Regions from separate parts of the Gilliamella sp. B2824 genome, predicted to be linked through region 1. Evidence: riboswitches for the same ligand, from Rfam matches in the RefSeq annotation. Region 1 holds a riboswitch; the other holds the start of a gene.
What was found. Region 1 has a riboswitch for thiamine pyrophosphate ahead of thiB (thiamine ABC transporter substrate binding subunit). Riboswitches for the same ligand answer to the same signal wherever they lie in the genome.
Positions count from the first base shown of each region.

Region 2: another riboswitch for thiamine pyrophosphate. It lies ahead of thiM (hydroxyethylthiazole kinase); the one in region 1 lies ahead of thiB (thiamine ABC transporter substrate binding subunit).

Region 1 is NZ_JAFNON010000004.1:21,599-26,043, forward strand. Features, by position in the region: gene argS (arginine--tRNA ligase) at 1-1,345, opposite strand, end outside; gene J3U56_RS04920 (hypothetical protein) at 1,832-2,179, shown strand; TPP riboswitch at 2,223-2,331, shown strand; gene thiB (thiamine ABC transporter substrate binding subunit) at 2,371-3,369, shown strand; gene thiP (thiamine/thiamine pyrophosphate ABC transporter permease) at 3,387-4,445, shown strand, end outside.
Region 2 is NZ_JAFNON010000001.1:221,809-226,253, forward strand. Features, by position in the region: gene thiD (bifunctional hydroxymethylpyrimidine kinase/phosphomethylpyrimidine kinase) at 1-62, opposite strand, end outside; gene thiE (thiamine phosphate synthase) at 74-715, opposite strand; gene thiM (hydroxyethylthiazole kinase) at 725-1,513, opposite strand; TPP riboswitch at 1,574-1,676, opposite strand; gene trkA (Trk system potassium transporter TrkA) at 1,716-3,119, opposite strand; gene trpS (tryptophan--tRNA ligase) at 3,196-4,191, opposite strand; gene J3U56_RS01045 (phosphoglycolate phosphatase) at 4,231-4,445, opposite strand, start outside.

The sequences.
Region 1 (4,445 bases):
TATCCCAATCAAACACATAATCGGTGGTACGATTTTTGGAAAGATCAGCATATTTGACCGCACCTATTGCTACAGCGTCAACCACTTGGGCAAGCTCAGTATCGGTTAAGTCTGGATTTTTATTTCGAATTAAAGTAGTCGCTCGTTCTGTCGCTTCATCAAGTAGATCATTTAATTTAACAGTGTCACCAGAACGCGTCTTAAACGGCTTGCCATCTTTACCTAACATCATACCAAACATGTGATGCTCAAGTTTTAAGGATTCTGGTACATATTTCGCTTTATGCACGATATCCCAAACTTGTTCTAAATGTTGATGTTGACGTGAATCGGTATAATATAAAATACGTTCAGCATGAAGTGTTTCATAACGATATTTAACACAGGCAATGTCGGTTGTTGCATAAAGATAGCCACCATCACGTTTTTGGATGATAACGCCCATGGGTTCGCCTTCTTTATTTTTATATTCATCTAAAAATACAACGATTGCACCGTCACTTTCAACCGCTAATTTTTTCTGTTTTAGATCGGCAACAATGCCTGGTAGCATGCTGTTATAGATGCTTTCGCCCATTGTATCTTCAATCGATAATGTGACATTAAGGCGTTTATATGTGGCAATATTTTGCGTCATGGTGATATCAACCAATTTTCGCCACATTTCACGGCAATATTTGTCACCACCTTGAAGTTTTACTACATAATTACGGGCTTTTTCGGCAAAGGCTTCGTCTTCATCGTAATGTTTTTTAGCTGCGCGATAGAACGATTCTAAATCTGAAAGCTCCATGTCGTTGGCATGTTCATTTTCCATTTTTTCAAGATAGGCAATTAACATCCCAAATTGGGTTCCCCAATCTCCAACATGGTTGGCACGGATAACATTATGACCAAGAAAGCTTAATACTCGTACACTGGCATCACCAATAATGGTTGAGCGTAGATGACCGACGTGCATCTCTTTAGCAACATTGGGTGCCGAGTAATCAACCACAATAGTTTGAGGTTTGGCGGGTAAAGTAATATTGAGTTTATCACTACTTAGCGCGACTTCGTTTTGTTCAGCAATCCAACTATTTTTTAAGAAGATATTAATAAAACCCGGCCCAGCGATTTCCACTTTATCGGCAATATCATCAATATCAAGATGTTGTAAAACTTTTTCAGCTAATGCGCGTGGTGGCATTCCCAATTTTTTAGCGGTAGACATGATACCATTTGCTTGATAATCACCAAATTGAACTTTAGCGGATTGCTTGATTAAAGCGTCACAGTTTTTATCAGCACCGGCCATAATCATTGCTTGGGAAACACGTTGTGTTAATAGTTGTTGAATATTCACACTGAACCTAATCAATTAAAATAAAATGCCCAATATAATACTGATAAATTGATAAATTGTCACTGTGGGATTAGTTAAGGACAAGTAAATAGCTAATTTTTTTATAAACAAAAATTTTTTAATTTAAGGGTGATAGATTAACTTAACTATAAAATAGAAAAAAATAAAAAGAAAACATGTGCCAAAATTTATTTAACTAACTGATTGTCAATGCTTTTTGTCTTTTCAACTTTGGCATTTGCCCAAGACCATAACAATCTGCAAGAGCTCAAACTACCGATAACCTCCTCACAATTGATAAAATACTATAAATCAAATAATCATGGTGAAAATGTCCTTTTGGATAAGTATGCAAAACTCACTTGACCTTTAAATGAGCAAGAGATTGATTTCCCGATCCAAAATACGTCCTATGAATTTATTCCCTTTCATGAAGGAATTCGTTATTACGAATTAGGTGGTTTTATGCGGAATAATTGTCTTTAAGTGATTATTTATAATTGGTATGGGATATCTGATACCCCATTACTCAATATTCAACTAGCTAGTTATGATGAACAAGGTAAATTGCTTGATGCGGTGCTTTTGGATAGTCAATATTCTTATGAGGATGTGAGTTGTTTTATTGAATTTTCGGTTAATAAGGATTTAACGATAAACCTAAAACATTATGTGACTGACTATTATGATGATGAACATGAATATGGTGATGAAGCTGGACTAATAAAAGATCCTAAACCGGAATTTTGTAAAGGAGAGCAATATAAGATCAACACTGGTAAGTTTAAGTTAATTTATTCTAAAATGGCAAAGAAGTTTGAATGGCAACAGTGAGTAACAACTATTTACAATTAAGCCTTCACCGACTACACTAATGCTGTTCTCAACGGGGTGCCCTAATGGGCTGAGAGTGTTAGTTGTGTTAACATAACCCGTCGAACCTGAACTGGATCATGCCAGCGGAGGGATTTGAGTTATTATATCTGCTCAAACCTTTTGTCTTTTTCTTGCTATTTGGAGGCAAAATGTTTCGTCAATTGTTGTTATCAACTGTTCTATTTATATCATTGTTTTGGTCGCATTTTTCTGGCGCACAGCAACCGACTTTAACAATATATAGCTATAATTCGTTTATGTCGGAGTGGGGGCCTGGAGAAGCTATCAAACAGGGTTTTGAAGCTCAATGTCATTGTCAGCTAGAAGTAATTACGTTAGGTGATGGTGTTTCAATTTTAAATCGTATTCAGCTTGAAGGTGATAAAACCAATGCTGATGTTGTTTTAGGGTTGGATAATAATCTACTTGAGCAAGCAAAATTAACGAATATTTTTATTCCACATCAGATCGACAAACCCGATAATCTCTATACTGACTGGTGGGATAATGAGTTTATGCCATATGACTTCGGTTATTTTGCCTTTATTTATAATAAACAGAAGATAAAAAATCCACCGCGATCTATGCAACAGTTAGTTGACAATAAAGATCATTGGAAAATCATTTATCAAGATCCTAGAACTAGCACGCCTGGATTAGGTTTGCTGCTGTGGGTTAAAAAAGTTTATGGTGATGATGCTGCGCAAGCATGGCAAAAAATAGCTAAAAATACCGTAACAGTAACAAAAGGTTGGAGCGAATCTTACGGCATGTTTTTGAAAAATGAAGCAGATTTAGTATTAAGTTACAGCACTTCCCCTGTTGCACATATAATTTCTGATAACGATCATCGTTTTGCTGCCGCCATTTTTGATGAGGGGCATTATCGTCAAGTTGAAGTGGCTGCCATTGTAAAATATACACAACAACCAGAGTTAGCTCGCCAATTTTTACATTATTTATTAACACCCGAGATTCAACGTCAATTTGCTGAAAAAAATGTCATGTATCCAATCATAAAAACCGATTTGCCAGCAGCTTATCAACAGATTGATACAGTGAAAAAAGCCCTTGAATTTGATGCAAAGCAAGTTGAATTAAATCAGAAATCGTGGGTGCGTGAATGGCAAGTTGCTGTCAGTAAATAATGTCATCGGAACGAATATTGAAATTTCAATCCTTAATTCCAGGTATCAGTGCTGTTGGTTTGATTTTGCTCATATTAGGCACGGCACTTATTGCGCTTTGGGGATTTGCAATTCGAACCGATAATATAAGCATCTATTTTGATCATTATTTACTGCATATTATTTGGGTAACAGTTTTGCAAGCTGGTTTATCAACTTGTTTAGCCATCATATTGGCAGTATTGATGGCGAAAGCATTAGCTATGGTAGACTTTCCATGTCAGGGATTACTCATCAAAATAATGCCGGTTACCTTTATTTTACCAACTTTAGTTGTGGTTACTGGTTTGCTTTCAGTGTATGGTCAGCATGGTATCGTTTCGTTAATTTTTCAATTTTTGAACCTACCAATTGAATTATCAATTTATGGTTTGAAAGGTATATTATTAGCCCATGTGTTTTTAAATTTTCCTTATGCTTGTTGTTTGTTTTATCAATCCTTAAAAAGTGTTCCTATCGAACAAAAACAGTTAGCTGCTCAGTTAAATTTTTCTGCTTTTACTTTTTTTAAGTTAGTTGAATGGCCATTATTGCGTCGACAAATCTTACCAATGGCAGCACTGATTTTTATGTTATGTTTTTCAAGTTTTGCAATCGTGTTAGCTCTTGGCGGCGGGCCAAAATATACCACTATTGAGGTAGCAATATATCAGTCGATACGTGATTTTGATCTTATACAAGCCGTGTTACTTTCTTTTTTGCAACTAATTTGTTGTATTGGTTTTCTTATCATCATGCAAAGAATAAATCGAATCAAAAAAATGCATATTCGATTTGTTCATCAAACTTATCAAGTTCCGATTCCTTACTATTTATCATTGATCAGTTATGTCATCATTTTGATTGGGAGTTTATTTATTTTATTACCGTTGGTTACAATATTGATTGAAGGTATTTATTTTTTCAAATTTGCGTTATTAACAGCGGCACTTTTAAAAGCACTGCTTACCTCAATTATCATTGCAGTAGGTTCTGCTTTTATTGCAATGTTTCTTGCATTATTGTTACTTTGGACCAATAGCCGATTATTGATTAAT
Region 2 (4,445 bases), on a different contig from region 1:
GCTTGTATACCCGCGCCACCGCTAGGATCGGAGCCGGCAATGGTTAATGCAACTGTTGTCATTCTTTGATTTCCTATCTTGCTTGTTGAATTTTGGTCAGTAGCGATTGACTGGCATTAGCAATATCTGCTTGACCACAAATAGCGGATACTACTGCGACACCTTCAATACCAGTTTTTATGACCTCAGTGACATTGGATAAACCAATTCCGCCAATGGCAACCGCAGGACACTGTTTGAGTTTCACAAGTTCAGCTAATTGTGCAGTACCTATGGCGGAGGCCGCATCTTTTTTGGTTGAAGTTGGGAAGATTGGCCCAATACCCAAATAATCAACCAATTGCCATTCAACGGCATCAAGTTGTTGTTGATTACTAACAGAAAAGCCGAGCCATTTATTTGCACCGATTAATTGACGAGTAACGGCAACAGGTAGATCACGCTGTCCAATATGTACGCCGTCAGCGTCTATCGCTAATGCGATATCGACATGATCATTAATAAGTAGCGGTACTGGTGTGTCTTTTAAAAGGTGTTTGAGCTGCATAGCTGCATGATACCAATCTTTACCTGATAGTTCTTGTTCTGATCTTAATTGTACGGTAGTTACACCATTTTCGATGGCAATTTTGGTGGTATTAAGCATACCTTGAATACCGCCACACAATTGCGGATCGAGCACTAAATAGAGGGTTAAATCGAGTTGTTTTTTCATCTGCTTGCCCTATTTTGAACCATCAACAAAAAGTGAAAGCTGATCGATAAGCGACACAGCAAAACTGCCTAGTCCTTGCTGTTTATTGGCTCGCTCACCAGCTTTTTTCATCATATAACAAGCACTGGCTGTGGCAGCTAAACTATCAGCACCACAAGCAATAAACGCAGCAACCATCGCGGATAATGAACAACCTGTACCGGTAACAGACGTTAATGCAATATCTCCACCCGCAATGCGATAGGTGTTCTCGCCGTCAGTGATATAGTCAATATCGCCTGTCATGGCGACAATGGTTTGATAACGACGAGCCAATTGTTGAGCTGCCGTTAATGCAACCGTTGTCGAATCTTGGCTATCGGTACCTTTAGAAGAAGAATGTTCGCCATTTAGCGCTAAAATTTCAGAGGCATTACCCCGAATCGCTGTAGGTTGGTATTTTAATAATTGTTGAGCGATATCAGTGCGATAAGCTAAGGCAGGTCCAACGGCAACCGGATCAAGCACCCAGCGTGTTCGGCTTTGTTGGGCTTGTTCGGCAGCTAACAGCATACTTTCAGCAATATTGCTATGCAGTGTTCCAATATTAATTAATAAGCTATTGGCAATATCGACAAATGATTTCACTTCTTGTTTGGCAATAATCATCGCTGGCGATGCACCAATTGCCAGTAAGATATTGGCGGTAAAATTTTGCACGACCTCATTGGTGATGCAATGCACTAATGGGCGTTGCTGCTTAACAAGGTGAATAAATGGTGTGGCGTGCTCAGCCTGAAAGGTTTTTATCTCTGACATATTCTTTCCTTAACGATTAATACAACTTATAACAGGTTAGGAAGAATTTGCCAATCAGAAGGTTAACGGCTTAGACTTCCCTACGCTGGTATAATCCAGATCAGGTTCAACGGGTAAAATCTCAGTTTTTTGTATCAAACAAAAAACACCCCGAGTCAAAACAATTTGTGTATTATGAACTGAGTATCAGTTTTAAACAAGATTATTGTAATAATCTTTCAATATCGGTTATGGCTTTTCTATCAGGTAAAAAGATGATTAAGTGGTCATTATCTTCAATAGTTAAATCAGTATTAACAATAATCACATCTTCACCTCGTACTACTGCACCAATTGTTGCAGCTGAAGGTAATTTTAATCCATTGATATTTTTACCAACAAGTTTTGATGTATCACTATTGCCTTTCGCCACAACTTCAATAATTTCGGATTCCCCTTGTCTGAGTGAAACGACTTTGACGATACCCGTTTGTCTTACATGGCTTAAAAGCTCAGAGATTGTGGCATGCTGTGGTGAAATAGCAATATCAATCACACTATCATTGATCAATTCTAGGTAAGCTTGCCGTTGAATCAAAACAATCACTTTTTTAGCGCCCATTCGTTTAGCCAGCATTGATGACATAATGTTAGATTCATCATCACTGGTGACAGCGATAAAGAGATCGGTTAATTCTACCTGTTCTTGTGAGAGGAGTTCTTGGTCTGAAGATTCGCCATGTAATACGGTTGTATTGACCAACTGTTCAGCAATAAACTCAGCTCGTTGAGCATTACGTTCAATTAACTTTACTTGATAATCGTTTTCTAAGCGTTTGGCTAGAGCGACAGCAACACCGCCTCCGCCACTAATAATGATACGTTTATAGGGCTTTTCTAAGCGTTGTAATTCACTTGTTACGGCTTTTATGTTCACCGGAGGGGTAATAAAATAGACCATATCACCCGCTTCAATTAAGGTTGAACCGATTGGGCGAATAAAACGATTTTTTCGATATATCGCAACCACTCGAGCTTCTACATGCGGTAAATGCTCTTTTAGTTCAGATAATTCACTGCCCACTAATGCACCGCCATAATAAGCAGTGACTGCAACCAGACAGACACGATTATCATAAAAAGAGGCAAATTGTAAAGCGCCTGGATATTGTACTAACCGGCTGACATGATTAGTGATTAAATTTTCGGGTGCGATGATGTGGTCAATATTAATACAATCTTTGTTAAAGAAGGGATATTTTTCGTCGTTATATTCAGGTGCTCGAATACGGGCAACTTTTTGCGGTATTTTAAACATGACATGACCAATTTGACAGGCCATCATGTTAACTTCATCAGAATTGGTTACAGCAACAAGCATATCAGCGGATTCGGCACCGGCGCTTTCTAATACCTGAGGGTATGAAGATTTTCCTAAAATAACTTGTAAATCAAAGCGTTCTTGTAGTGATTGCAGTTTGTCATGATCTTCATCAACGACAGTAACATCGTTTTGTTTTTCGGTAACCAGATACTCAGCTAATGCACTGCCGGTTTGTCCTGCACCTAGAATAATAATCTTCATAACAGACCTATCATCGTTAAATGACTTTACTACGCTTGCCATCTTATGACAAGCGTACTTATGTCAATTAATATTGTTTAAGTTTACCCTTAATTCGTGCTATTTATTCGACTCGCTATTAAACAAAACCGATTACATCGTATACTTTTTTCAAGGTCGGCTCGGCTTTAGCGCGCGCTTTTTCAGCGCCTTCACGCATAATAGAAAATAGATAATTTTCATCGTTGCGATACTCATGATAACGGGCTTGTAATGTTGTTAACATATCGATCACTTGCGTTGCTACTTCCGTTTTCAAATGACCATACATCTTTCCTTCAAACTCTTTTTCAAGCTCTGCTACCGGTTTACCTGTAACGCCAGTTAAAATATCTAATAAATTAGAAACGCCGACTTTATTTTTTAAGTCATAGCGAACTACTGGTGGCTCGTCAGAATCGGTCATCGCACGTTTGATCTTTTTCTCCACATCTTTTGGATTTTCAAGTAGGCCGATCACGTTATTGCGGTTTTCATCAGATTTAGACATTTTTTTGGTTGGTTCTTGTAATGACATCACTCTTGCACCAACTTTAGCAATAAATGGCTCTGGTACAGTAAAAACATCACCATAAAGTGCATTAAATCGCATAGCAATATCACGTGTTAGCTCAAGGTGTTGTTTCTGATCATCGCCAACCGGTACTAAATTGGCTTGATATAGCAAAATATCAGCAGCCATAAGTACAGGATAATCAAATAGACCTGCGTTGATGTTTTCTGAATGACGTGATGATTTATCCTTAAATTGCGTCATGCGGCTAAGTTCACCAAAATAGGTATAGCAGTTTAACGCCCAGCCTAATTCTGCATGGGCAGGAACATGAGATTGTACAAATATAGTGCTCTTTTGTGGATCAATTCCGCATGCCAAATATAATGCCATTGTATCTAGCGTTGCTTTGCGTAATTTTTGTGGATCTTGTCTTACGGTTATCGCATGTTGATTGACAATACAGTAAATGCAGTCATATTCGTTTTGTAGCGCAACCCAATTTTTTAAAGCACCTAAATAGTTGCCAAGTGTTAGTTCTCCTGAAGGTTGTGCACCACTAAATACAATCGGTTTACTCATAATTTATTCCTAATTTATTTATGCTCTGTTTTTTGCTAATTATTTTTTTGCATCAGCTTTGGGATGAGGTAATAACGTTAATATATCTTTAAAATCATCAAATAAGAAATCGGGATCACTTGTTGCAATCGATATTCCATAATTATAACCATAGCTTAATGCTACAGTAGGGCAATGTGCATTTTTAGCTGCCATAATGTCATTTTGAGAATCACCCACAAATAATAATTGATCACTAAATAGACCAAAGGTCG